DNA from 2 places in the Citrobacter freundii ATCC 8090 genome. Region 2 is predicted to be linked to the other one. Evidence: predicted binding sites of a transcription regulator. Region 2 holds the regulator's gene; the other holds the start of a gene.
The links. The regulator PhoB, encoded in region 2, activates phosphate uptake and scavenging genes when phosphate is short. The targets are predictions, from matches to a motif close to CTGTCATAAAACTGNCNNAT.
Positions count from the first base shown of each region.

Region 1: a site for PhoB is predicted at 3,493-3,512, ahead of uvrB (excinuclease ABC subunit UvrB). Genes of this name have one in related genera too.

Region 1 covers NZ_CP049015.1:1,628,606-1,643,155, reverse strand. Annotated here, with positions in the region: gene yvcK (uridine diphosphate-N-acetylglucosamine-binding protein YvcK) at 211-1,119, shown strand; gene uvrB (excinuclease ABC subunit UvrB) at 1,242-3,263, opposite strand; gene G4551_RS07830 (ABC transporter ATP-binding protein) at 4,033-4,755, shown strand; gene bioD (dethiobiotin synthase) at 4,721-5,419, opposite strand; gene bioC (malonyl-ACP O-methyltransferase BioC) at 5,412-6,167, opposite strand; gene bioF (8-amino-7-oxononanoate synthase) at 6,151-7,308, opposite strand; gene bioB (biotin synthase BioB) at 7,305-8,345, opposite strand; gene bioA (adenosylmethionine--8-amino-7-oxononanoate transaminase) at 8,422-9,711, shown strand; gene G4551_RS07800 (kinase inhibitor) at 9,769-10,245, shown strand; gene hutH (histidine ammonia-lyase) at 10,341-11,861, opposite strand; gene hutU (urocanate hydratase) at 11,863-13,548, opposite strand; gene G4551_RS07785 (histidine utilization repressor) at 13,685-14,404, opposite strand; gene hutG (formimidoylglutamase) at 14,492-14,550, opposite strand, start outside.
Region 2 covers NZ_CP049015.1:1,170,590-1,185,139, forward strand. Annotated here, with positions in the region: gene yaiA (protein YaiA) at 1-71, shown strand, start outside; gene G4551_RS05580 (AroM family protein) at 318-995, shown strand; gene ppnP (pyrimidine/purine nucleoside phosphorylase) at 1,067-1,351, shown strand; gene rdgC (recombination-associated protein RdgC) at 1,401-2,312, opposite strand; gene mak (fructokinase) at 2,404-3,312, shown strand; gene araJ (MFS transporter AraJ) at 3,320-4,492, opposite strand; gene sbcC (exonuclease subunit SbcC) at 4,685-7,828, opposite strand; gene sbcD (exonuclease subunit SbcD) at 7,825-9,027, opposite strand; gene phoB (phosphate response regulator transcription factor PhoB) at 9,218-9,907, shown strand; gene phoR (phosphate regulon sensor histidine kinase PhoR) at 9,958-11,253, shown strand; gene brnQ (branched-chain amino acid transporter carrier protein BrnQ) at 11,659-12,978, shown strand; gene proY (proline-specific permease ProY) at 13,060-14,433, shown strand.

The DNA of each region.
Region 1 (14,550 bases), 460 kb from region 2:
TACATACATAACGACATGATCGTGCAATTTCGCTACAGAATAAGCAAAAATCACAGTTTTGCATTGATATACATCATCTTGCCATCAGGTGGATCTCGCCAGAAAGGAGTAGACCGCAGAAAAAAATTACGGCAGATGCCGACTGGATAATTGCTGAAAACACGCTATTTACGTTACTGTAACGCCGATCAATTGATATCAGGAAAATATATGCGCACTCGCACGCTGGCAGATCTGGACCGCGTTGTCGCTCTCGGCGGAGGGCATGGATTAGGACGCGTTCTCTCCTCACTTTCCCCTCTAGGCTCACGCCTGACGGGTATCGTCACCACCACGGATAACGGCGGCTCGACAGGTCGTATTCGTCGCTCTGAAGGCGGGATAGCCTGGGGAGACATGCGTAACTGTCTGAACCAGTTAATTACCCAGCCCAGCGTCGCATCCGCGATGTTTGAGTACCGTTTTGGCGGGAATGGCGAACTTTCCGGGCATAACCTCGGAAATCTGATGTTAAAAGCGCTCGATCACCTCAGCGTGCGGCCTCTGGAAGCCATCAATTTAATTCGAAGCCTGTTGAAGGTAGATGCGCATTTAATTCCGATGTCGGAGCTGCCGGTGGATTTGATGGCTATCGACGATCAGGGGCATGAAGTCTATGGCGAAGTGAATATCGATCAGCTTACTATCCCGCCTCAGGAGCTAATGCTATCGCCAAAAGTCCCCACCACGCGGGAAGCAGTAGAGGCTATCGCCGAAGCGGATTTGATTCTGATAGGACCAGGCAGTTTTTACACCAGCCTGATGCCGATCCTGTTGCTAGACGAGCTGGCGCAGGCGTTACGTCGCACACCGGCCCCGATGGTCTATATAGGCAATCTGGGGCGCGAATTAAGCCTGCCAGCAGCCAGCCTGACGCTTAGCGATAAGCTGGCCATTATTGAACAGTACGTCGGGAAGAAAGTGATTGATGCGGTAGTAGTGGGTCCGAAAGTGGATGCTTCCGTCGTTACCGACCGCGTTGTCATTCAGGAAGTGCTGGAAGCCAGCGATATTCCCTACCGCCATGACCGCCAGCTATTGCATAGTGCGCTGGAGAAAGCGGTGCAGGCGCTAGGCTAAACGGATTTACCTGATGCGCGGCGCTTATCAGGCCTACCAAACGCTCCGCTCCGACATCCGACCTACGGACGCGATCTTTGCCGTAGGCCGGATAAGGGGTTTACCCCGCATCCGGCACACTCTTACGATGCTGCGATAAACAACTCGCGCAGTTGATGCAACTGGTCGCGGATCGTCGCTGCCTCTTCAAATTCAAGATTCTGCGCATGCTGCATCATCTGCCCTTCCAGCTCGTGAATCTTCTGCTGCAGCGCTTTTGGCGTCATATCCAGTTCCACAACTTCAGACTTCGCGCCTGCGCGTGACTTCCCTTTGCCTTTCGCCTTGGTCTTCGCAATATTCTGACCCAGCGCCAGAATATCGACTACTTTCTTATTCAGGCCCTGCGGCGTAATACCGTGCTCTTCGTTGTAGAGTTGCTGTTTCTCACGACGACGTTCGGTTTCACCAATCGCTTTAGCCATTGAGGCGGTAATTTTATCGCCGTAGAGAATAGCCTTACCGTTGATGTTTCGCGCCGCACGACCGATGGTCTGGATAAGCGAACGTTCAGAACGCAGGAATCCTTCTTTGTCTGCGTCCAGAATCGCCACCAGGGAGACCTCAGGCATGTCCAGACCTTCACGTAAAAGGTTGATACCCACCAGCACGTCAAACTCGCCCAGACGCAGGTCACGAATGATTTCCATGCGTTCCACAGTATCGATGTCAGAGTGCAGATAACGCACCCGCTCGCCATGTTCTTCGAGGTATTCTGTGAGGTCTTCTGCCATCCGTTTGGTCAGCGTGGTGACCAGCACACGTTCGTTAATCGCCGCACGGGTGCGGATCTCCGACAGCAGATCGTCAACCTGCGTCGCCACCGGACGCACCTCAATGACCGGATCCAGCAGGCCGGTCGGTCGTACCACCTGATCGACCACTTCATCACCGGATTTCTCCAGCTCATAGTTGCCCGGCGTCGCCGAAACGTAGATAGTTTGCGGAGCCAGCGCCTCGAACTCTTCAAATTTGAGCGGACGGTTATCCAGCGCCGACGGCAGACGGAATCCGTATTCAACCAGGGTTTCTTTACGCGCCCGATCGCCGCGATACATGCCGCCAATTTGCGGGATAGTCACGTGGGATTCATCCACCACCAGCAGGCCATCGGCAGGCAGGTAATCAAACAGCGTCGGCGGCGGCTCGCCGGGGCCGCGCCCGGACAGATAGCGGGAGTAGTTTTCAATCCCCGAGCAGTAACCCAGCTCATTCATCATTTCCAAATCGAACTGGGTACGCTGACTTAAGCGCTGTTCTTCCAGCAGTTTGTTATTTGCCAACAGGACTTTACGCCGCTCTGCCAGCTCAACTTTGATTTCTTCCATCGCCTGCACGATACGTTCTCGCGGCGTCACGTAGTGCGTTTTAGGATAGATGGTGTAGCGCGAAATTGTGGATTCGACCTGTCCGGTCAGCGGGTCAAACAGCGATAAACGTTCGACCTCTTCATCAAACAGTTCCACGCGCAGCGCGATGTCGTCGGATTCTGCCGGGAAAATGTCGATCACTTCACCGCGCACGCGGAAGGTCCCGCGCTGGAATGCCTGATCGTTGCGGGTATATTGCAGCTCCGCCAGACGACGCAGGATCGCACGCTGGTCGATAATCATCCCCACCGTCAGGTGCAGCATCATTTTCAGGTACAAATCCGGGTCACCCAGACCATAAATCGCGGAAACCGACGCCACGACAACGACATCGCGACGTTCCAGCAGCGCTTTGGTTGCCGACAGGCGCATCTGCTCAATATGTTCGTTGACCGAAGCATCTTTCTCGATGAAGGTGTCAGAACTGGGTACGTAGGCTTCCGGCTGATAATAGTCGTAGTAAGAGACAAAATACTCCACCGCATTATCCGGGAAGAACTCTTTCATCTCACCGTACAGCTGAGCAGCAAGTGTCTTATTGGGGGCCAGCACCATGGTAGGACGCTGCAAGTCCGCAATCACGTTAGCGATGGTGAATGTTTTCCCCGACCCTGTCACCCCCAGTAGCGTCTGATGCGCCAGACCATCCTCCAGACCTTCTTCCAGGCGACGAATCGCCTCAGGCTGATCGCCAGAGGGTTTAAAAGCGGAATTTAGTTTGAACGGTTTACTCATGAGCAGCTACCTGAAGCAATGGGCGGGCAGGTGTGTAATTTTACTCGCAGCAGTATATTTTGCCAGTAAAATATACTGGATGAAAAAACAGTAACGCGCCAGAATATTTCTGTTACCCCAGCAAAATGGCCGTGACTACAGGCTAAAATTTGTCCGCAGGCAAGATAAAACACCAGCAAAAATGTGTTATCCCCAAACCAATGACTTTTTTAACATTTGTCAAGCTACTCGATGAAAGTTTTGTGGCAACGCATGACACTTCTGCGACAGCCATTGCATTTATCTAACATCCTGTAATTTAATGATTATTATCTCGAGCCGTCTTTCGCATCAATTTAGTCGCAGGCCGCGTCTTCTCTCGCTTACATTGTGTTTTCTAACCCTAATACACAAGGTTATCCACAGGAATAGTGGATAACTGCCTCCAGCCCGTATGGACTGTAGCCTGGCAAAAACGTCCTGATGGTCTTTTCTGGTGGGATAAAAAAAAATTATCGCTATTTTTTGATATTTATCAGCTAACGAAGCGACCTCGGATGGCCGAGATCTTGCTCGCATTTTCATCATTTTCCTGCCTGCACCATCACGACACCACCAGGCACTGCCAATGTGCACAAAAGAACGTCAGGAATGCGGTCAGTAAGAATTTATCGCCAGCGTTGCACGCCATCCTGCTGTATTTTTCCCCAATTCCGCTTCTGGCAAGAGATTTGCAGTTTTCTCCCGACCACCATTCCGCGAGGCGGATATCATCATGAGGGAGAAATCTATGTTGAGTCTTCGTGCAGTGAATCACTATTACGGTAATCAACACTCGCTTTGGGATGTCGATCTCGACCTGTTGCCCGGTAAATGTACCGCCGTACTGGGTCTTCCAGGGATGGGAAAGACTACGCTTGCCAATTGCATCATCGGCAATTTACCGATTGAGAGCGGAACCATGTTCTGGCATCAGGCTGGCGCACCACCTTGCGATCTGCTTCAGATTCCGGCGGCAAAGCGCATTGCACTAGGTATTAACTGTGTATCACAGGAGCGGCGAATTTTTTCGCAACTGACGGTAGAGGAAAATCTGCACATTGCGCGCCAGGCGGTTGAGGAAAGCGAAGCAATGAACAGCAGCGATATTTACCGCCTGTTTCCACAGCTGTTTGTACTGCGTCAGGCCAAAGGAGTGGCATTGTCGGAGGAAAATCAGCACCAGCTTGCACTCGCCAGTGCGTTGGTCACTCGCCCGCGTCTGCTGATCCTCGATGAGCCCACACGAGGAACAGGCCAGGCGTATATCCACAAACTGGGGAATCTGATTGTAAGGCTAAGCCAGGAGCTTGGCATCACCATTATGCTCGCGGAGCAGAGCCTGCCGTTCATTCGTCGGGTCGCCGACTGCTATTGCTTGTTACATCGTGGCCGCAACGTGGCTCAAGGGCAAATAACACAATTCAGCGACCCGCTAATCAACGACTGGTGGATGCCAGAGACAAAACGCTAAGATCGATATAACGACCTGTCGATGCTTGCTCCGGCTCTTCTGCCAGCCAGGGAATTTCCCCCAGCAGCGGAGCCGCAAGCGCACGCTTTAGCGTCGCCATATATTCAGCATGACGCTTGCCGGGTGGCGTCACATCATTGGCAACCCATCCGGCGAGCGTCAGCCCGGCCTGCTGCACCGCCAGGGCGGTCAAAATGGCATGATTGATACAACCGAGCTTAACGCCAACCACCAGAATCACCGGCAGTTGTTCCTCTTTTACCCAGTCAGAAAAACTCAGCGTTGGCGAAAGCGGCGTAAACCATCCGCCTGCACCTTCCACCAATACCCAGTCAGCCTGTTCTTCAAGCAGTCGTAAACCCGCAGACATCACGGAGGCCTGAATGGGGCGCCCTTCGTCAGCACTGATGATATGCGGTGAGGTAGGTTCCGCGAAGGTATACGGATTGATGGCTGCATAATCCACGGCTACAACGCTGTTGCGCTGTAGCGCCAGCGCATCACTGTTTCGCAGACCTTCATCCGTCATTTCACTGCCTGACGCCACCGGCTTATAGCCGACGGTTCGCAACCCCAACTGTCTCGCCGCCTGAAGCAACGCACAGCTGGCGATAGTTTTACCTACTTCAGTGTCCGTCCCGGTGACAAAATACGTGTTAGTCACGTTGAATCACTCCCAAAAAAAGATGATAGGTCAGCGGATATTTCCCCTGCTGACAGGGCCAGGCGAGCTGTAGCTGACGCAGTTGCGAGCGGGTCAGCACACGCTGCTCGCGTCCATCATGCAAATGCGTCGCGCCAATACCCTTCAACGAGCGCATGGCGCTCAGCGCATCGTCAAACCACAGCGTGACGGCATGAGACTGGTATTCAACGTCCCAGCCGCACAGCGCGTTTTCCAGTTGCTCCACGGGCAAAAAACGGTTGGCATGCTCCCGGTCATCAACTGTTCGCCACGCCTGACGAAGTTCCGGCATCGAACCTTGCGCCAAGGTACTAAACGCCACCGTTCCGCCAGGACGCACCACCCGGTATAGCTCGCTTAACGCACCGCGTAGGTCGCTGCACCACTGCACGGCCAGATTGCTCCAGGCCAGGTCGAAAGTGGCAGCGGCCTGCGGAATGGCTTCGATATCCGCCAGCAGATAGTGATGGGCAACATCGTGACGCTGCGCTTCAGCCAGCATTTGCGCCGACAGATCCAGCGCGCAGACCTCGCTCCCCTGCTCCCGCCAGTAGCGACTCATACGCCCAGGCCCACAGCCCGCGTCCAAAACCCTTGAGAACGCCCGGCCATCGAGTTGTGCCAGTAACGCATCGGCACTCTGACGTTGTAGCTCTGCGTGTTGCTCATAGTGGGTGGCAGCGCGGCCAAACGCGGCGGCAATCGCCTGTTTATTGACCTGTGCCATGCAACACCTCCAGTAGACGATCGATATCCTGCACCTCATGCGCTTGGGTCAGCGTCAGCCGTAATCTGGCCGTACCGGTGGGCACCGTTGGTGGGCGAATCGCCGTCACCCAGCATCCCTGTTGCCGTAATGTCTGTGCCAGTTGCAGGGCTTTATGATTGTCGCCAACGATCAGCGGTTGAATAGCGCTGTCTGAATGCGCCAGCGTCAAATCCGTAGTATTCACCCCAGCGCGAAAACGCTGGATCAGCATCGCTAACTTTTCCCTGCGTTCATCGCCTTCACGGCTGCGGATCACCGCCAGCGCGGCGCGTAAGGCCTGCGCCTGCGCCGGAGGCATACTGGTGCTGTAGATCAGATGGCGGGCAAACTGCAACAGATAGTCGGCCACGCTATCAGAACACAGGATCGCCGCACCGCTGACGCCAAACCCTTTGCCAAACGTCACTACGAGCAGCTCAGGTTTCACCTGCTGTCGAGAGCACGAACCACGCCCTTCCTCACCGCTTACGCCAATCCCATGCGCATCATCCACCAGCAGCCACGCGCCCTGCCGTTTCGCCACCGCGTGGATTTCTGCCAGCGGCGCACTATCGCCATCCATGCTGAATACACCTTCAGTGACCACCAGCTGCTGCCCCGGACAGGGGGAAGTCAGCAGACGCTCCAGGTGTTGCGGATCGTTATGGGTAAAGCGACGTAAAACAGCAGGGCTAAGGCTGGCAGCCTCCAACAGCGAGGCATGGCTAAGCCTGTCGGCGACAATGCGATCGTCTTTTTCCATCAATGCGGCTATCACTGCCTGATTAGCGGCAAAACCGGAGATGAACAACAGCGCCCGGGAATAGCCGAGCCACTGCGCCAGCTCTTCTTCCAGCGCCTGATGCGCAACGGAATAACCGCTGACATGGCCCGAGCCGCCACTGCCGACGCCAAAACGCTCAGCGCCCTGCTGCCACGCGCAGATAATTTGCGGATGGTGGCTTAAGCCGAGATAGTCGTTGCTGGAGAAATTCAGATACTGACGACCGCCAGCCTGTAACAAGCGACCAGCACCCTGTGTCACTGCATAGCGCCGACGCCACGCATCAGCACGACGACGCGCCGTTAGCGCATCGTCGATTTTTTGCTGCCAGGTCATACGGTTGCCGCGTTGTAGTAATCGTCGGTATCCGGGGTACGCAGCGCCTGCTCCAGACGTTGTTGCTGTTCGTTATCACCCGCCAGTACCGCCGTTTGCTGCGGGTTAAGACCCAGCTTACGGAACAACAATAAATCTTTATCTTCGTTCGGGTTCGGCGTGGTCAGCAGTTTGCAGCCGTAGAAAATCGAGTTGGCCCCGGCCATAAAGCACATTGCCTGGGTTTGTTCGTTCATCTGCTCGCGCCCGGCAGAAAGACGTACGTATGAGGTCGGCATCATGATGCGCGCGACGGCGATAGTACGAATAAAATCAAAAGCATCTACGTCGTCGTTATCGGCAAGCGGCGTGCCCTTCACTTTCACCAGCATGTTGATCGGCACGCTTTCCGGCGGCGTCGGCAGATTCGCTAATTGCAGCAGCAGACCCGCGCGGTCGGTCACCGTTTCACCCAACCCCACAATCCCGCCGGAGCAAACTTTAATGCCCGCCTCACGCACTTTATCCAGCGTATCCAGGCGCTCCTGATACGAACGGGTGGTAATGATATTGCCGTAAAATTCCGGCGAGGTGTCGAGGTTGTGGTTGTAGTAGTCCAGACCCGCATTGGCCAGGCGCTGGGCCTGAGATTCGTCCAGCGTGCCCAGCGTCATACAGGCTTCCAGCCCCAGTTCTTTCACACCCTGAACCATTTGTTCCAGGTACGGCATATCGCGTTCGTGAGGGTTCTTCCACGCCGCGCCCATGCAAAACCGCGTTGAACCGGCTTGTTTCGCCTTACGTGCAGAGTCCAGAACCTGTTCAACTTCCATCAAACGTTCCGTTTCCAGTCCGGTTTTATAGCGGGAACTTTGCGGGCAGTATTTGCAGTCTTCCGGGCAAGCACCGGTCTTTATCGACAGCAGCGTACTAACTTGTACCTGCCGCGGATCGAAATGCTGACGATGAACCTGCTGCGCTTCAAACAACAGATCCAGCAGCGGTTTTTCAAATAATTCGGTGACTTGCGACATTGTCCAGCGAGAAGAATGAGCCATATTGGTATACGTTTCGTTGTTAGTTTGGTGTAGACTCGTAAACCTAAATCTTTTTAATTTGGTTTACAAGTCGATTATGACAACGGACGATCTTGCGTTTGACCAACGCCATATCTGGCACCCTTACACCTCCATGACCTCCCCGCTACCGGTTTATCCGGTGGCCAGTGCCGAAGGTTGTGAACTGATATTAGCCAGCGGTGAGAAGCTGGTTGACGGCATGTCATCCTGGTGGGCGGCGATCCACGGTTACAATCACCCGCAGCTGAATGCCGCGATGAAAACGCAGATTGATGCCATGTCGCACGTGATGTTTGGCGGCATTACCCATGCCCCGGCTATTGCGCTGTGTCGCCAGTTGGTGGCGATGACGCCCGAGGCGCTGGAGTGCGTTTTTCTCGCTGATTCTGGTTCGGTCGCCGTGGAAGTCGCGATGAAAATGGCGCTGCAATACTGGCAGGCCAAAGGTGAATCCCGTCAGCGTTTCCTGACATTTCGTAACGGTTATCACGGCGATACTTTCGGCGCGATGTCGGTCTGCGATCCTGACAACTCGATGCACAGTCTGTGGAAGGGTTATCTGCCTGATAACCTGTTTGCGCCCGCTCCGCAAAGCCGGATGGGCGGCGAATGGGACGAACTGGATATGGTGCCTTTTGCCCGTCTGATGGCCGCACATCGCCACGAAATTGCGGCGGTGATCCTTGAGCCGATTGTGCAGGGCGCTGGCGGCATGCGCATGTATCATCCTGAGTGGTTAAAGCGCATCCGTAAGATGTGTGACCGGGAAGGCATTTTGTTGATTGCCGATGAAATCGCCACCGGATTTGGTCGCACGGGCAAGCTGTTTGCGTGTGAGCATGCCGATATCACTCCGGACATTTTGTGCCTTGGCAAAGCGTTAACCGGCGGAACGATGACCCTTTCCGCCACCCTGACCACGCGCCTGGTTGCGGAAACCATCAGCAACGGTGAAGCCGGATGTTTTATGCACGGCCCGACTTTCATGGGTAATCCACTGGCCTGCGCCGTCGCCTCTGCCAGCCTGTCGCTGCTCGAAACCGGCGAATGGCGCTCGCAGGTCGCGGCCATTGAAGCGCAGTTGCGTGAAGAACTCGCCCCAGCGGCAGATTCCCGTTGGGTTGCCGACGTGCGCGTGCTTGGTGCCATCGGCGTGATAGAAACCACGCATCCGGTGAATATGGCCGCGTTACAGAAGTTCTTTGTCGAACAGGGCGTGTGGGTAAGACCGTTTGGTAAGCTCATTTATCTGATGCCGCCGTACATCATCAAGCCCGAACAACTGCGCAGCCTGACGCAGGCCGTCAACGAGGCTGTGCGCAATGCAACATTTTTTAGCGATTAATCAGCGGTAAGCTCTACGGTTTCTGGCTACACTTTTTGGCTAACGAGAGGGGTCAGCATGAAACTAATCAGTAACGATCTGCGCGATGGCGAAAAGCTTCCTCATCGCCACGTCTTTAACGGCATGGGATATGACGGGGATAATATTTCCCCGCACCTGGCATGGGATGATGTGCCCGCCGGGACTAAAAGCTTTGTCGTGACCTGTTACGATCCTGATGCGCCAACCGGCTCCGGCTGGTGGCACTGGGTGGTGGTTAACCTGCCTGCAGATACCCGGGTTTTACCACAAGGTTACGGCTCGGGGCTGGTTGCGTTGCCGGAAGGCGTGCTGCAAACACGCACGGATTTTGGTAAAGCCGGTTATGGTGGCGCTGCGCCGCCGAAGGGGGAAAACCACCGCTATATCTTTACAGTTCACGCACTGAATGTGGAGCGTATTGATGTCAATGAGGACGCCAGCGGCGCGATGGTTGGATTTAACGTCCATTTCCACTCGCTCGCCAGCGCTTCTATTACCGCAATATTTAGCTAAGTTCTGTTGTGCCGGATGTCGGCTTAGCCTCATCCGGCCTACAAAGCAGACCGTAAGCCTGATAAGACGCGTCAGCGTCGTCATCAGGCAATTTTCTACAGAAATTCAGGCAGCAATTTCAGCAACGTTCCTTGCGCTAACAGTTCAGTCGCGCACTCGATATCCGGGGCGAAAAAGCGATCCTGCGTGTAATGGGCAACCTGCTCGCGTAAAGCCTGGCGCGCCTGCTCCAGCAGCGGGCTTGAGGTTAACCCTTCACGCAGGTCAATCCCCTGACACGCCGCCAGCCACTCTACGGCAATCACGCCGCGCGTATTTGCTGCCATCTCCCACAGTCTGCGCCCCGCCGCCGGAGCCATAGATACGTGATCTTCCTGGTTGGCGGACGTCGGTAAACTGTCTACGCTATGCGGATGCGCCAGCGCTTTGTTCTCACTCGCCAGCGCGGCAGCCGTGACTTGAGCAATCATAAAGCCGGAGTTCACCCCACCGTTTTTCACCAAAAACGGCGGCAGTTGCGACATGTGTTTATCCATCATTAACGCAATGCGTCGCTCCGATAACGAGCCGATTTCCGCAATCGCCAGCGCCAGATTATCTGCCGCCATCGCCACCGGTTCAGCATGGAAGTTGCCGCCAGAAATGACATCCCCCTCTTCGGCAAATACCAGCGGGTTGTCGGAAACCGCATTGGCTTCCACCAGCAGAACATCCATCACCTGGCGCATTTGCGTCAGACATGCCCCCATCACCTGTGGCTGACAGCGCAGAGAATACGGATCCTGCACTTTCTCACAGTTATGATGCGACTGCGAAAGCGCGCTGGTGTCGGTCAATACGTGACGATACAGCGTTGCGGCATCAATCTGCCCACGCTGCCCTCGCGCGGCGTGAATACGGGCATCAAACGGACGACGGGAACCCAGCACGGCTTCGGTGGTCAGCGCCCCGCACACCGTTGCAGACGCAAACAGTTCCTGAGCTTCAATTAGCCCACGCAGCGCAAAGGCCGTCGAAGCCTGGGTACCGTTGAGCAACGCCAGCCCTTCTTTTGCCTCCAGCGTTATCGGCTCCAGCCCGGCCTTTTTCAGCGCTTCGGTCGCCGGGAGCCATTCACCCTGCCAGCGCGCCTTCCCTTCTCCCAACAGCGTCAAAGACATATGCGCCAGCGGCGCCAGGTCACCCGATGCCCCCACGGAGCCTTTCGCCGGGATCAGCGGATACACCTCGGCATTCACCAGCGCAATCAGCGCTTCAATCACGCTCAGGCGAATACCGGAAAAACCGCGCGCCAGGCTGTTGATTTTCAGCACCATAATCAGACGCACCATCGCGTCGTCCAGCGCCTCGCCGACACCTGCCGCATGGGAAAGCACCAGCGAACGCTGCAAATTCTGCAAATCTTCCGTGGCGATACGGGTCTGGGCCAGCAGGCCAAAGCCGGTATTAATGCCATACGCCGTACGGCCTTCAGCGACAATATTATTGACGCAGGCGACGCTGGCGTTAATAGCATCGATCGCCCCGGCATCCAGACTCAGTTTGACCGGCTGCTGCCAGATTTCACGTAGCTGGATAAAACTCAGATGGCCCGGCGTGAGTGTCATGGTGTTCATATCAGCGTTTCTCCTGCGTCGCGGCAACCATCGGCAAATTCAGCCCTTCTTCGACGGCGCATTCCACCGCAATGTCATATCCGGCGTCGGCGTGACGCATCACCCCGGTCGCCGGATCGTTATGTAAGACCCGGGCGATACGCGCCGCGGCTTCATCGGTGCCATCGCAAACAATCACCATCCCGGCATGCTGAGAGAAGCCCATACCGACCCCGCCACCGTGATGCAGCGACACCCAGGTCGCGCCGCTGGCGGTGTTAAGCAGCGCGTTCAGCAGCGGCCAGTCGGATACGGCGTCTGAACCGTCGCGCATAGCTTCAGTTTCGCGGTTCGGGCTGGCAACAGAACCGGAGTCCAGATGGTCACGGCCAATAACAATCGGCGCGGATACTTCACCGCTGCGCACCATTTCATTAAACGCCAGCCCTAGTTTCTGACGCCACTCCAGGCCGACCCAGCAGATACGCGCCGGTAAACCCTGAAAATTAATCCGCTCACGCGCCATATCCAGCCAGTGATGAAGGTGCTTATCATCTGCCACGATCTCTTTCACTTTGGCATCTGTTTTATAAATATCCTGCGGATCGCCGGACAGCGCCACCCAACGGAACGGGCCAATGCCGCGACAGAACAACGGTCGAATATAAGCAGGTACGAAGCCGGGGAAATCAAAGGCATTTTCCACGCCCATCTCTTTGGCCATCTGGCGAATGTTGTTGCCGTAATCAAACGTTGGCACGCCCATTTTGCTAAACGCCAGCATCGCCTCAACGTGCGTTGCCATTGAACGTTTCGCCGCCTGCACCGTGCCCTGCGGATCGGACACCGCTTTTGCCTGATACTCTTCCCAGCTCCAGCCAGACGGCAGATAACCATGCAGCGGATCGTGGGCGCTGGTCTGGTCGGTGACCATATCCGGGCGCACACCGCGCTTCACCAGTTCCGGCACAACGTCGGCGGCGTTCGCACACAGCGCAATGGAGACCGCTTTACCCTCGCGAGTGTATTTGTCGATACGCGCCAGCGCATCGTCAAGCGATGTCGCCTGCTCGTCCACGTAACGGGTACGCAGACGGAAATCGATTCGGCTTTGCTGGCATTCAATGTTCAGCGAACACGCCCCCGCAAGCGTAGCGGCTAACGGCTGCGCCCCGCCCATACCGCCCAGTCCGGCGGTCAGTACCCAGCGCCCGCTCAGGTTACCCTGATAATGCTGACGCCCGGCCTCAACGAAGGTTTCATAAGTCCCCTGCACGATGCCCTGGCTGCCGATGTAGATCCAGCTCCCGGCGGTCATCTGGCCGTACATCGCCAGCCCTTTGGCGTCCAGTTCGTTGAAGTGTTCCCAGGTAGCCCAATGTGGCACCAGGTTGGAGTTGGCAATCAGCACGCGCGGTGCGTTGTCGTGAGTTTTGAATACGCCTACCGGTTTTCCGGACTGGACCAGCAGCGTCTCATCGGTCTCCAGTTTGGTCAGCGCGTTGACGATGGCGTCATAGCATTCCCAGTCCCGTGCGGCGCGGCCAATCCCGCCGTAAACCACCAGCTCATGTGGATTTTCCGCCACATCGGGATCCAGATTATTCATTAACATGCGCAGCGGCGCTTCGGTCAGCCAGCTTTTGGCCGTTAAGGTGGTGCCGCGTGGGGCACGAATATCCTGCTGACGATATTTGCTATGGGACATGACAGAAAACTCCTCGCGAACGTCGGATAGATAAGTAACATATACTTGTCTATACAAGTCACTGCAAGGATGATTTTAACAATTAAGATACATTTTTATTATATTGCGTCAGCAATCACGGTTTTCATCTCCTGTATCAGGACATAAACCGCCCTTGCAGTCGATAGCGGGAACCAGGGAACAGCAAACGGGCATGAGAGACAATGGATGACGCGGACCAGGTCTTGCGGCGGATCAGCAGGCAGGGATCGTGTTCTTTGATGTTCAGCAGCGCGCACTCTTCGGCGCTGGCGCGAACGGCCTCAACAATATGCTCACCTTCGGTCAAGGGGGCTATCAGTGAAAGGTATGCGTGCGGCGTGGTCTGGCTGTAATCCTGCCCCAGATACTCGGGCACAATTTCGGCATTCACGCAGCGATCTTCAATCTGTACCGGCAGATCGTTCTCGTAGTGCACCATGACAGAGTGAAAAATAGAGGTGCCTTCTTTGACGTTTAATACCAAAGCCTGCTGCGCGTTTGCCCGGGTTCTTTCCAGCGTCAGCACTTCGCACCGGTGCTGATGCTGACGGGCGTTGATTTCATCCGCGATGCTGCGAATTTCAAACAGCGCGGACTGACCTTTTGGCTCGGCGACAAACGTCCCCACGCCCTGCAAACGCACCAGTAAACCTTCATCCGTTAACTCACGCAGCGCCCGGTTGATGGTCATGCGGCTGAAACCATACTGCGCCACCAGCTCTGCCTCAGACGGAATGCGATCGTGAGGCTGCCAGATTCCGCTGGCAATTTTTTCGCTGATCTCCTGTTTGACCTTTTCGTAAAAAGGAGCCGGAGCAGAACGGGATGGGAGCATGCGTGAGCCTTCCTTAAGCTGAAAATGTGAGTGGGTACAGTTTACAGGCATTACCCGAACCTGATAAGCGCAACGCCATCAGGTATGTCAGTGCCACCAGTGGGCGATTTGCCAGCCTAATCGCGCCGCAACCCGCGCCGCCCTGC
Region 2 (14,550 bases):
TCAGTGAGCATCCTTCGGCTCAGGAAGCGATGGATGCTAAAAAACGCTACGAAGACCCCGATAAAACCTGATACGAAGACCGCCCTGGCACGAGTCTTAAAAGTGCCAGTCCGGGCGTGCATCACATTTTTTTAAATTTCGCTGTATACAGTAAAAATTGAAAATTAAACAATAACAATCCAGTACTGGAATGATCTGGAATCTTTACACAATACACCGCCGATCTACTGCTACGCTTTTGAGCATTTGTAGCACAGGTCAGCGCCCGGCACTTATCCGGGATTTCACAGCAAAGTAAGAAGACGGTGGAGCAACAAATGAGTACGTCGTTGGCTATCCTCACGATTGGCGTTGTGCCGATGTGTGAGATGTTACCGCTCCTGACGGAATATATTGATGAACAGCACATTACTCACCACAGTCTGCTGGGGCAGATGCAGCGAGAAGATGTGATGGCCGAGTACGGGGCTTCACCCGGTGACGAGCTGTTATTAACACTGCTTAGCGACCACCAACTTGCTCATGTCTCACGTCAGAAAGTGGAACGCTCGCTGCAAAGCATTGTGGAGGTTCTCGATAATCAGGGATTTGATGTGATCCTGCTGATGAGTACCGCTTCAATCACCCGTCTGACCGCCCGCAATAGCATCTTGTTGGAACCCATACGCATTATTCCCCCGTTAGTGGCTTCGATTGTCGAAGGGCATCAGGTTGGGGTCATAGTACCTGTTGCTGAATTGCTCAAAGCCCAGACACAAAAGTGGCAGGTGTTACAAACGCCACCAGTGTATGCCGTAGCGAATCCAGTAGAAGGTTCTGAACAACAGCTGATTGATGCCGGGAAATATCTCCTTGAGCAAGGCGCTGATGTTCTCATGCTGGACTGCCTGGGTTTTCATCAACGCCATCGTGATTTACTGCAAAAGTCGCTGGATGTCCCGGTTCTGCTGTCCAATGTGTTGATTGCCCGGCTAGCTTCGGAATTGCTGGCGTAATTTTGCGTGACAGGTGGAACGTCAGCCCCCTATATTGGTTCCTAACTTAATCACGAGATAGGGCCAGTTGTATGCTTCAAAGTAATGAATACTTTTCCGGCAAAGTAAAATCGATCGGTTTTACCAGCAGCAGTACTGGCCGCGCCAGTGTAGGCGTGATGGCTGAAGGTGAATATACCTTTGGTACTGCGGCGCCTGAAGAGATGACGGTGGTTAGTGGCGCACTGAACGTGCTGCTGCCAGGGGAAACCGAGTGGAAAGTCTATGCCGCAGGAGACGTGTTTAACGTACCGGGCAACAGTGAGTTTCATCTGCAGGTAGCAGAGCCAACATCCTATCTTTGCCGCTATTTGTAAGCGTAAAAATGACGAATGGCGATATTGTGTCGCCATTCGCTAAACAGGGCTAACGTTGCGCTTCGCCGCCTAATCCTTCCACCAGACTTTTAATCAGCGCCGCCAGTTCACCTGTCATCAGGATGAAATCGGCATCAAAACGCTGAGCATAATCTTCACGGTCGATATCTTCGTTCTGATCGCGCAGCTCGTCGCTGAACTTCAGACGCTTAATGGAGCCGTCGTCACACATAACGAACTGAATACGCTGCTGCCAGTCGAGGGCCAACTTGGTGACCAGTTTGCCCGCCTCGATATGCACGGCGATTTCGTCGCAGACCAGATCCTGCTTTTTCGCGCGGATCACACCGCCGTCTTCAAGGATCGCTTTCAGTTCAGCTTCATCCAGTAACTGGAACCCTTGTGCTGTTGTGCCGGAGCGAACCCATTCGGTCAGCGTCAGCTCAATAGGGTTTTCCATCGTCAGCGGAACGACCGGCAGCGAACCGAGGCTTTTACGCAGCAGCGCCAGCGTATCTTCCGCTTTTTTCGCGCTTGCACAGTCGACCATGATCAGATCGTTGACGGTGTCGATCCACATCATTGTCTGGCTGAAGCGGCTAAAGGCGCGCGGCAGCAATGAGTGCAGAACTTCATCTTTCAGTGAGTCTTTTTCGGTCTTCTTGAGTTTGCGACCTTGCTCAGCTTCCAGTTTGAATATTTTGGCTTCCAGGGCCTGTTTGATAACCGGCGACGGCAGAATTTTTTCTTCTTTGCGGGCGCAGATAATAATTTGGCCATTGGCGGTATGCGTTAATGCATCGCTGTGCGATCCCATCGGCGGAACCCAGCCCATTTTTGCCATATCCTGGCTACCGCAAGGGGTGAACGTCATTGATGCCAGCTGTTTTTCCATCTCTTCGGCACGCAAAGAAACATCGCGGCTAAGACGGTAAACCATTAAATTTTTGAACCACAGCATGATAATTTCCACGGCCTTGTCGTTAAATCCAGCGGGCATGATAGCGAATTGTCGCTATGCTTGCATTGTTAATCGGGAAGAGGAGCAAACAGTGCGTATAGGTATCGATTTGGGCGGTACGAAAACGGAAGTTATTGCGCTTGGCGATGCGGGCGAACAGCTTTTTCGCCATCGCCTGCCCACGCCGCGTGATGATTATTGGCAAACGATAGAAACCATCGCCATGCTGGTGGAGATGGCGGAAAACGCTACCGGGCAGACGGGAACCGTGGGAATGGGCATTCCCGGTTCAATCTCGCCCTACACCGGGGTAGTAAAGAATGCCAACTCGACCTGGCTTAACGGGCAACCTTTTGACAAAGACCTGAGTTCGCGTCTGAATCGCGAAGTGCGGTTGGCAAATGATGCCAACTGTCTGGCGGTTTCTGAAGCGGTGGATGGTGCGGCGGCGGGGGCGCAAACCGTGTTTGCGGTGATTATCGGCACCGGATGTGGCGCAGGCGTGGCGCTGAATGGTCGGGCACACACCGGCGGTAACGGTACCGCAGGGGAGTGGGGGCATAATCCGCTGCCGTGGATGGACGAAGATGAGCTGCGTTATCGGCAGGAAGTCCCTTGTTATTGCGGCAAGCAAGGCTGCATTGAAACCTTCATTTCTGGGACCGGTTTTGCCACCGACTACCAGCGCCTGAGCGGTAAGCCGCTCAAAGGCAGTGAAATTATCAGCCTTGTTAATGCGCAGGATACTCTTGCGGAGCAAGCGTTGAGCCGCTATGAGCTTCGTCTGGCGAAATCACTGGCACATGTGGTGAATATTCTCGATCCGGACGTCATTGTGCTGGGTGGCGGAATGAGCAATGTCGATCGACTGTATCAAAACGTTCCGACGTTGATGCAGCAATTTGTTTTTGGTGGCGAGTGTGAAACGCCTCTACGCCAGGCGTTGCACGGTGACTCCAGCGGCGTGCGCGGCGCGGCCTGGCTGTGGCCGCACGTATAAACGGTTGTTATGTCGCGGGTGCAACCTGTTGTTGCACGCCGCGCTTCAGGCGACCATAGAGCAGCAGCGAGGACATCGCAGAAAACGACAGCAGTGCAGCCGGCAGCGTCACGTAGTTGTAGGTAAATCCCAGCGTCAACATCATGCCACCGCAGTACGCGCCAATCGCGCTGCCGAGATTGAAGGCAATTTGCCCGCCAGCCGCGCCCAGTAGTTCTCCCCCTTTAGCATTTTGCAGCAGCAAAATTTGCAACGGCGCCGACAGAGCAAACAGACCCGCGCAGCAAATGAAAGCGAAGGTCAGCGACGCGGCTTTGATGCCGCCAAAGGCAAAGAGCAGCAGCAGAGCCAGCACAATGACGAAGTCGGTTATTACCGCAATTCGCAGCGGCGTATAACGGCCTGACAGCCTACCGCTTAGCAGATTTCCCAACACCATTCCCAATCCCACCAGCATCATGATGAAGGTCATTAGCGCCTCGGAGAAGCCGGAGATATACATCATGTACGGTTTGACGTAGCTGAACCAGGCGAAAACCCCGGCGTTCCCAAACATGGTGGCGGAAAAAATGAACCACGGGGCGGGGCTTTTCAAAAAGTGAAATTGTTCGCGCAGTTTCCCTTTTGCCTCATCGCTAATGTTGGGGACCCAAAAAGCGACCGAGACTATTACGGCGATATTAAAGACGGCTATCAGCAGAAACGTGTAGCGCCAGCTAAATTCCTGGCTTAGCCAGGTGCCGACGGGAATGCCAACCAGATTGGCAACGGTCATCCCCGAAATCATGCCCGCGACGGCGGCAGTGACTTTTCCCGGACGGGCCAGCTTCGACAGGATAATCGCGCCCACGCCGAAAAATGCGCCATGAGGGAAGCCGGAAACCAGCCTGCCCACCGCCAGCATAAAATACGAGGAAGAGAGGGTGAAGATGGCGTTGCCAATCACGCACAGGGTGACCAGAAACAGCAAAATATGTTTGAGCGAAAAGCGATTGGAAAAGAGCGCAATAATGGGCGCGCCAAACACTACGCCAAAGGCGTAAAACGAAATCATATGGCCAGCGGCAGGAATGGAAATTCCCACGTCCCGCGCCAGCTCAGTGAGGACACCCATGATGCCAAACTCGGCCATGCCCAGCCCAAATGTTCCGAGCGCTAAAGAGAAAATGACTTTTTTCATACCACCTGCCAACAAGAAAGACGCAGGATATGCGTCATAGCGACGAATGTTCGCCGCCAATAGCGATAGCTTGCGGATAAGTGAAGTGGAATGCCATTTCATATCCGTCCCTGAGTATGCAATATTGTGCTACCTAGCGTGCCGGATAGCGTTAGCGCTTATCCGGCCTGTGACACCACATCCGCTGGCCGATTACTCCACCGCAAACATTTTGTCGAGTTTGCTGTAGCCCAGACCGTTGATTTTTTTCACTTTGATCTGTACCGGAATGCGCTCTTTCATCGCTTCGACGTGGCTGATCACGCCAATGGTTTTACCGGTAGCGTTGAGCGCATCAAGCGCGTCCAGGGCGGTATCCAGCGTTTCACTGTCCAGCGTGCCGAAACCTTCGTCGAGGAACAGGGAGTCAATTCGGGTTTTGTGGCTGACCAGATCGGACAACGCCAGCGCCAGCGCCAGACTCACGAGGAAGCTCTCGCCGCCGGAAAGCGTACGCGTATCACGTACGGCATCGGCCTGCCAGGTATCAACCACTTCCAGCTCTAACGCTTCGCTGGCCTTGCGCTGCAACAAATAGCGACCGTGCAGACGGGTTAACTGGTTGTTGGCAAGCCAGACGAGGTTATCCAGCGTCAGCCCCTGGGCAAATTTGCGGAACTTATCTCCCTCTTTCGAGCCGATCAGTGCATTCAAATACCCCCAGTCTTCGACCTGCTGCGCGACTTTTTCAATCTCCTGCATCAGCGCCTGCTGCTGCTGGCGGTTTTCAGCATCTTGTTTGAGCTGCTGGCGAATTTCGCCCTGACGAGTAGTGTTATCGCGTAGCAGTTGGGTGAGCTGCGCCAGCGCGTCGTGCAGATGCTGCGCCGTCAGCGTGAGATCCACTTCTGTTGGTTGCTGCTGTTGATGAGCCGCCAGTGCCTGCTGGGCCTGATTAACCAGCGTTTGGGCCTGCTGTCGCTGGCCTTCCAGTGATTGCTTCAACTGCTCCAGGCGATTAAAGGTCTCTTCGTCCAGCAGGGCGGCAATAAAGGCGTCGCGATCGGCAAAGATGCTGGCCTGCAATGCGGCATCAAACTGCGCCTGGATTTCCGCGGCGCGCTGAACGTCCTGCGCCTCCTGCTGTTGCAAGGTTTGCCACTGTCCCTGTAAAGAGAGGCAATCGTCGTGCACCTGCCGCCAGTTTTCCAGCGACAAATCCTCAATGTTTTCAGAAAGCGCCTCGGTTTCAGGCAACGTTTCCAGCAGCGGCGCAAGCTGGGCAATCCGGGCCTGTAACTCGGTCAGTTCATTCTGACGCTGTTGCCACATTTGTGCTTCGTTCGCCCGTTCGCTTAGCCATGAGGCGACGTCATCCTCGGGTGGAAGGGCCAGACCATAGCGGGAAAGCTCGGCGGTTAGCGTCGCCTGGCGCTGGTCAATATGCAGCTGGAGCTGGGTAATCTGCTCGGTATGCGCGGTGATTTGCGCCTGCAGGGTATGACGCAGGCTCAACTGGTGAAGCTGTTGTTCGTGCTCTTCCTGAGCGGCCAGCCACGGGGCAATGTCATCCTGCGGTTGTAGCGTGACGTTGAGGCTGGCGGTGACGGTCAGCCACTCTTGAGTAAGTGCTTGCTCCTCCTGAGAAAGCGTCTGTGCTTCGCGTTCATCCCGCTGAAGTTGCTGGGTTATCGCCTCAAGCTGGCCGCGTAACGTTGAACCCTCATCGGCCAGTGTTTTGACCTCTTTTTCCAGTGCCTCACGCCGCGTCTGATTCACGCTCAGTTCGAGCGTTTGATAGCGTTCAATCGCCGGATGTGCGGTGGAGCCGCATAGCGGGCAAGGCATGCCGGATTGCAACAATGCCCGTTGGCTTTCCAGATCTTTGATGCGGGCTTCTTGCTCGCAAATGACTCTCACATCGGTAAGTTGCTGATTTTTATCTTTATAGCGCTGACGTTTTTCGGCAAGCACCGCGTTGCGCTGGGTCAACTCTTGTTGACGCTGTACAAGCGTGGCGCGTAACTGTGCCAGTTGTTTTTGCTTCGGGGTGATTTGTCCGTGTAAATTGCTCAGCCGCTGGCGTAATGGACGAAGCTGCACATGTTGCGCCAGCGCATCCGTTACCTCCTGCGGCGAAAGGGTCAGCGCGGGAAGCGTTAGTGCATTGAGCTTACGCGTGTCGTTCTCTCGCAGCTGCTGCCATTGGCGTAGCTGGGCGCTGGCGTCGGACTGTTGGGCCAGCAGCGCTTTCCATCCTGCCAGTTCGCTACTCCATAAGCGGAAGCGATCATGCTCATTAAGCCAGTCGGTTAACGTCTGTTGTTCGGCTAGTATCAAGGTCGACTGCATTTGCGCCTGCTGGCGAATACGCCCGCGCAGCGTTAAGCTGCTTTGTAAGCGAGCATTCACTTCCTGAATCTTCTGGCGTGTACGCTCGATAGTAGCCGTTTGTTCCTGAATTCGCTCCCAGTGCGGGCGTAACGCCCTGGCCGGCAGTGCCAGACTCAGTGCCGCCAACTGCGGCTGCGTGTCTTCTTGCGCCTGAAGCGCTGCCTGTAATGCCTGCTGGTGACGGTTTATATCCGTTTGTAGCTCATTTTGCCGAATGAGCCAGTTGAGGTGCTGTTGCTGGGTTTGTTGGCTGGTAAGGTATTGTTTTTCTTCGTCAGTAAGTACCTGCAAACTTTCCGTCAGGGATTGCACCTGCTCTGGTGCTAACAGCGCCACGCCGCTGGCCTGGGCCTGTAGTTTTTCCAGCTCCGTACGCGCTGATTTGTGCTTTTCAAACACCATAGCGGAGATTTGACCGTAAATCTCTGTGCCGGTCAGCTCTTCCAGCAGTTCGGCGCGCTCTTTTGGTTTGGCATTAAGAAATGCGGCAAACTGGCCCTGAGAGAGCAGCATGGAACGGGTAAAACGACCGTAATCCAGCCCGGTAAGCTCGGCGGTCATCTCCAGCTTGTCTTTGACTTTATCGGCGAGGATTTTACCGTCGGCGCAGCGGGCCAGCTCTACGCGCGGGACCTGCAGGTTGCCCTCAGGCTGGTTGCGTGCCCTGTTCTGGCTCCAGAATGCGCGGTAGGCTTCGCCCCGCACCTCAAACTCCACCTCGGCCAGACACTCCGCTGTGTCGCGGGTCATCAGGTCGTTTTGCGACTGTGACACAGTATTCAGGCGCGGCGTTTCGTGGTACAGCGCAAGGCAAATTGCGTCCAGCAGGGTGGTTTTCCCCGCGCCAGTGGGCCCGGTGATGGCGAACAGCCCGTTGCTGGCAAAAGGTTCTGCGGTGAAATCGACTTTCCATTCTCCCTTCAGGGAGTTGAGGTTTTTCAGGCGCAGGCTGAGAATTTTCATACTTCAGCCTCCCCGGCAAGCGTCTGTACGGTTGCGCTAAACAGCTGATTAAGCCGCTCGCGCTGCGGTTCTTCGAGTTCTTCCAGCGCCAGGCGGCGGTCAAAAACCTCCGCCACGCTCAGCTCGCTTAATGTTTCACGACGTTCATTGGCCATAATACGTTCGCGCTGTTCCCGACTGCGGCGCACCAATAACACCTCAACCGGTAAATCTTCGGTCAAGGCCTGGATTTTACGCTGCATATCATGCAGATAGTCATCGGTGGTAATTTCAATATCCAGCCACACCGGCGGCTCTTGCTGTACGTTGCGCCACTGCTCAAGCTGGGCGGTAATGGCGGCGAGATCGCCTTTCAGTACCGCAAGCGGCTGGGTGACCGGTACGGTGAGATTCTCGACGGCGTTGAGTTTCCCTGCTTCAAAGCTCACCAGATGCACGCATTTGTTTTTGCCGCACTCGTCAAAACTGAGAGCGATCGGCGAGCCGCAGTAGCGAATATGCTCCGTGCTGCCGATAACCTGCGCCCGGTGAATATGGCCCAGCGCGATGTAGTCCGCCGGAGGGAAGTTTTGTGCAGGGAAGGCGTCCAGCGTACCGATATAAATGTCTCGGACGGCGTCACTTTTACTGGCGCCGACGGTGGTCAAATGCCCGGTCGCGATGATGGGCAGATTCTGATCACCACGCAGCGTGCAGGCATCCTGATACTGCTGCTGGTAATAGTCGGTGATGGCTGACAGCAAATGTTGCTGTTTTTCTTGCCCGGTTAGCCCGGCCTGGCTGGTAATGATGTCGCGTGGACGTAAAAAAGGAACCGGGCACAGAATTGCCCCCGGCGTGCCGTCACGTTGCGGCAGAATCTGCGGCGCATGGCCGGCGCTGGCAACGACCGTGGTGTTGAGAAACGCCAGTATATCGCGGGATTCATTGAGTGTGGCGACGGAGTCGTGGTTGCCTGCCAGCACCACCAGATGACACCCGGTTTGCTGTAAATTAACGACAAAACGGTTATACAGCTCACGAGCGTAGCTTGGCGGTGAGCCGGTATCGAAAATATCACCCGCCACAATAATGGCATCCACCTGGTGGGATTGTGCCGTTTCCAGCAGCCAGTCGAGAAAGGCCTGATGTTCAGCGGCGCGGCTCTTGCTGTAGAAATTTTGGCCCAGATGCCAGTCAGACGTGTGAAGGATGCGCATAAGAGTTCCATGACGATAAAACAGTGGTGGGGATTATAACCTTTCAAGGACGGTAATATCTTGTCTCCGGGCTGTCATAATTCGCCGGGCTGCGTTAAACCTGGGCTATCTTTTCATAAATCTGTCATAAAACTGACGCATAATGGCACCGTATTGATGGCAAACGATTTAATTATAAACAGGGCAAATCATGGCGAGACGTATTCTGGTCGTAGAAGATGAAGCTCCAATTCGTGAAATGGTCTGCTTCGTGCTCGAGCAAAACGGTTTTCAACCCGTAGAAGCCGAAGACTATGACAGTGCTGTGAACCAACTCAATGAACCCTGGCCGGATCTCGTCCTGCTTGACTGGATGCTTCCCGGCGGCTCGGGTCTGCAGTTTATTAAACATCTCAAGCGCGAAGCCATGACGCGGGATATCCCCGTGATGATGCTGACGGCGAGAGGTGAAGAGGAAGACCGCGTCCGGGGTCTGGAAACCGGTGCGGATGATTATATTACCAAGCCGTTTTCTCCCAAGGAGCTGGTGGCGCGTATTAAAGCGGTTCTGCGTCGTATTTCACCGATGGCGGTGGAAGAGGTTATTGAGATGCAGGGGCTAAGCCTTGATCCGACCTCGCATCGCGTGATGACCGGCGAGGATCCGCTGGATATGGGGCCGACCGAATTCAAACTGTTGCACTTCTTTATGACCCACCCTGAGCGCGTCTACAGCCGTGAACAACTCCTCAATCATGTCTGGGGAACCAATGTCTACGTGGAAGACCGGACAGTGGATGTGCATATCCGCCGCTTACGTAAAGCGCTGGAGCACAGCGGACACGATCGAATGGTGCAGACAGTTCGCGGGACGGGATATCGTTTTTCGACCCGCTTCTGACTGACAAGAATCAGGGCCTGATGGATTAGGCCGTTTATGGAGTAAGACGTTTGCTAGAACGATTGTCATGGAAAAGGTTGGTACTGGAGCTGATCCTGTGCTGCATACCGGCATTTATCCTTAGCGCTTTTTTCGGTTACCTGCCCTGGTTTTTACTGGTGTCGGTAACGGGCCTGCTTATCTGGCATTTCTGGAATCTATTACGTTTGTCCTGGTGGCTATGGGTTGACAGAAGCATGACGCCGCCGCCGGGGCGAGGCAGTTGGGAGCCGTTGTTATATGGGCTGCATCAAATGCAGCTGCGCAACAAAAAGCGCCGTCGAGAACTGGGTAACCTGATCAAACGTTTTCGCAGCGGGGCGGAATCACTACCCGACGCGGTGGTATTGACCACCGAAGAAGGCGGTATCTTCTGGTGTAACGGACTGGCTCAGCAGGTTCTGGGACTGCGCTGGCCGGACGATAGCGGGCAAAATATTCTTAACCTGCTGCGATACCCGGAATTCACTCAATATCTGAAAACGCGCGACTTTAGCCGGCCTATCAATCTGGTGCTCAATACCGGACGGCATCTGGAAATTCGCGTGATGCCCTACACGGATAAGCAACTGCTGATGGTGGCGCGCGACGTTACCCAGATGCACCAACTGGAAGGTTCACGGCGAAACTTTTTCGCCAACGCCAGCCATGAGCTGCGCACACCGCTGACGGTGCTGCAAGGTTATCTGGAAATGATGCAGGAGCATCCGCTGGAAGGGACAACGCGCGAAAAAGCGCTGCATACCATGCGCGAACAAACGTACCGTATGGAAGGCCTGGTGAAGCAGCTGCTGACGCTGTCAAAAATTGAAGCTGCTCCGACGTTGCAACTGAATGAGAAAGTCGATGTGCCCATGATGCTGCGCGTGATCGAGCACGAAGCGCAAACCCTGAGCCAGCATAAACATACGTTTACCTTTGATGTCGATAACAGCCTGAACGTGCGGGGCAACGAGGAGCAGTTGCGTAGCGCTATCTCGAATCTCGTGTACAACGCGGTGAACCACACACCAGCGGGAACGCACATTACCGTTGGCTGGCGGCATGTGGCGTCGGGGGCGGAGTTTTGCGTGGAAGACAACGGTCCAGGCATTGCCGCCGAGCATATTCCACGCCTGACCGAGCGTTTTTATCGGGTAGATAAGGCGCGATCGCGGCAAACGGGCGGTAGCGGGTTGGGCCTTGCCATCGTGAAACATGCGCTGCATCATCACGACAGCCGTTTGAATATCGAAAGCGAACCAGGCAAAGGGACGCGATTTAGTTTCGTGATCCCGGAACGTTTGATTGCCAAAAGTAACGGTTAAAGCACATTCGTAAGATTATCTTTCCAAAAGCCAGCACAAGCTGGCTTTTTCTATGCGGTCAATATATGACTCCTGAATTTTACGACGTTTGATTGTTTTTTGTTCGAACTATTACCCATACCTTTTTCCATGAAATGGTGTTTTGTGCTAACCCCATTTTTCATATCGCTATATTGTTCTGGTTTTTGGATCCCACCTTGCTTTAAAACGTTATAAGCGTTTAAATTGCGCTCCAGATGCTGTCATACCGACTGCATTTACGCGGTAAATCGAAAAACTATTCTTCGCCGCGCCAGGTCGGGAGTGTTTCCCGCTGGAATTGAGCAAAAATGCCGCTGTATTGTCCCCCAGGGAAAGGCAAAAATTTATTATTTTCAACACCACATCCACAGGCAGTAAGACTTTATGACCCATCAGTTAAAATCGCGCGATATTATCGCTTTGGGATTTATGACATTTGCACTGTTCGTTGGTGCAGGTAACATCATCTTCCCCCCAATGGTTGGTTTGCAGGCAGGTGAACACGTCTGGACTGCGGCTTTTGGCTTTTTGATTACCGCCGTTGGCCTGCCGGTACTTACCGTTGTCGCGCTGGCGAAAGTCGGTGGTGGTGTGGACCGACTGAGCACACCTATCGGTAAAGTTGCTGGTCTGCTACTGGCGACTGTTTGCTATCTGGCCGTTGGGCCGTTATTTGCTACCCCGCGTACCGCGACGGTCTCTTTCGAAGTCGGGATTGCACCGCTGACCGGAGACTCTGCGCTGCCGCTGTTTATCTATAGCGTTATCTATTTCGCGATTGTGATTCTGGTTTCGCTGTATCCGGGCAAACTGCTGGATACGGTGGGTAATTTCCTGGCGCCGCTGAAAATCCTGGCGCTGGTGGTTCTGTCTGTCGCCGCAATCGTCTGGCCAGCAGGCCCGATCAGTAATGCGATGGAAGCCTACCAAACTGCGGCATTTTCTAATGGCTTCGTGAACGGGTATCTGACCATGGATACGCTGGGCGCGATGGTGTTTGGTATTGTTATCGTTAACGCCGCTCGCTCACGTGGTGTTACTGAAGCGCGTCTGCTGACCCGTTACACCGTTTGGGCGGGTTTAATGGCGGGTGTGGGCTTAACGCTGCTGTATCTCGCGCTGTTCCGTCTGGGTTCAGATAGCGCGATTCTGGTCGATCAGTCTGCTAACGGCGCGGCGATTCTGCATGCGTATGTTCAGCACACCTTTGGCGGTGCAGGAAGCTTCCTGCTGGCGGCGCTGATTTTCATCGCCTGTCTGGTCACCGCGGTTGGCTTGACCTGTGCGTGTGCAGAGTTCTTTGCCCAGTACGTTCCACTGTCTTATCGTACGCTGGTATTTATCCTCGGCGGCTTCTCGATGGTGGTTTCTAACCTGGGTCTGAGCCATCTGATTCAGATCTCTATTCCGGTGCTGACGGCTATCTATCCGCCATGTATCGCACTGGTTGTATTAAGCTTTACCCGCTCATGGTGGCATAATTCTTCCCGCGTCATTGCACCTGCGATGTTTATCAGCCTGATTTTTGGTATCCTTGATGGCATTAAAGCTTCTGCAATTGGCGACGTGTTACCGGCCTGGACCCAGCGTTTACCGCTGGCGGAGCAGGGGCTGGCGTGGTTGATGCCAACAGTCGTGATGGTGGTCCTGGCAGTTATCTGGGATCGCGCCGCGGGTCGACAAGTGACCTCCAGCGCACACTAATATCACTGACAATAAGTTTTAACCACGGGGCTATTAACATGGCCCCGTGGTTTTTTTATTGTGTTAACAGGTTAGGAATCGATGGAAAGTAATAACAAGCTAAAGCGTGGGCTGAGCACCCGGCACATCCGCTTTATGGCATTAGGTTCAGCAATTGGTACCGGGTTGTTCTATGGCTCGGCCGATGCCATCAAAATGGCGGGGCCAAGCGTGTTGCTGGCCTATATTATCGGCGGCGTAGCGGCGTATATTATTATGCGCGCGCTGGGCGAAATGTCTGTTCATAACCCTGCAGCCAGCTCCTTCTCGCGCTATGCGCAGGAAAACCTCGGACCGCTGGCAGGCTATATCACCGGCTGGACCTATTGTTTTGAAATCCTGATTGTCGCCATTGCCGATGTGACTGCCTTTGGTATTTACATGGGCGTCTGGTTCCCGGCCGTACCGCACTGGATTTGGGTACTCAGCGTAGTGCTGATTATCTGCGCCATCAACCTGATGAGCGTGAAGGTGTTTGGCGAGCTGGAGTTCTGGTTCTCGTTCTTCAAAGTCGCCACCATTATCATCATGATTGTCGCCGGTTTCGGTATCATCATTTGGGGGATTGGCAACGGCGGGCAACCGACCGGTATCCATAACTTATGGAGCAATGGTGGCTTCTTCAGCAACGGCTGGCTCGGCATGGTGATGTCGCTGCAAATGGTGATGTTCGCTTACGGCGGGATTGAGATTATCGGGATTACCGCAGGCGAAGCCAAAGACCCGGAAAAATCTATTCCGCGCGCTATCAATTCCGTACCAATGCGTATCCTGGTGTTTTATGTGGGGACGTTGTTCGTCATTATGTCTATCTACCCGTGGAACCAGGTGGGTACCGACGGTAGCCCGTTCGTTATGACGTTCCAGCATATGGGCATTACCTTTGCTGCCGGGATCCTCAACTTTGTGGTTCTGACTGCGTCGCTGTCGGCAATTAACTCTGACGTCTTCGGTGTGGGACGTATGCTACACGGCATGGCGGAGCAGGGCAGTGCCCCAAAAATGTTTGCCAAGACGTCGCGTCGTGGCGTGCCGTGGGTTACGGTGATGGTGATGACCATCGCGCTGCTGTTTGCGGTTTATCTTAACTACATCATGCCGGAAAACGTCTTCCTGGTGATCGCCTCTTTGGCAACGTTCGCCACGGTTTGGGTGTGGATTATGATCCTGCTGTCGCAGATTGCTTTCCGTCGTCGTCTGCCGCCAGAAGAGGTCAAAGCGCTGAAATTTAAAGTACCGGGTGGGGTAACGACGACCGTTGTTGGCCTGATTTTCCTGGTCTTTATCATCGCGCTTATCGGCTATCATCCGGATACCCGCATTTCGCTGTACGTCGGCTTTGCGTGGATTGTCCTGCTGCTGGTCGGCTGGGGATTCAAGCGCCGTCGCGAGCGCCAACTTGCTGAAGCACAGTAATATTTTTGCCGGGTAGCTTTGCGTTACCCGGCAATTTTCTCCTCCCCCGAACTCCTCCCCCAATAAACGTTAAGATGATGAGTGATCCTGCACTTCGCTATGGCAAGGTGACGTCAT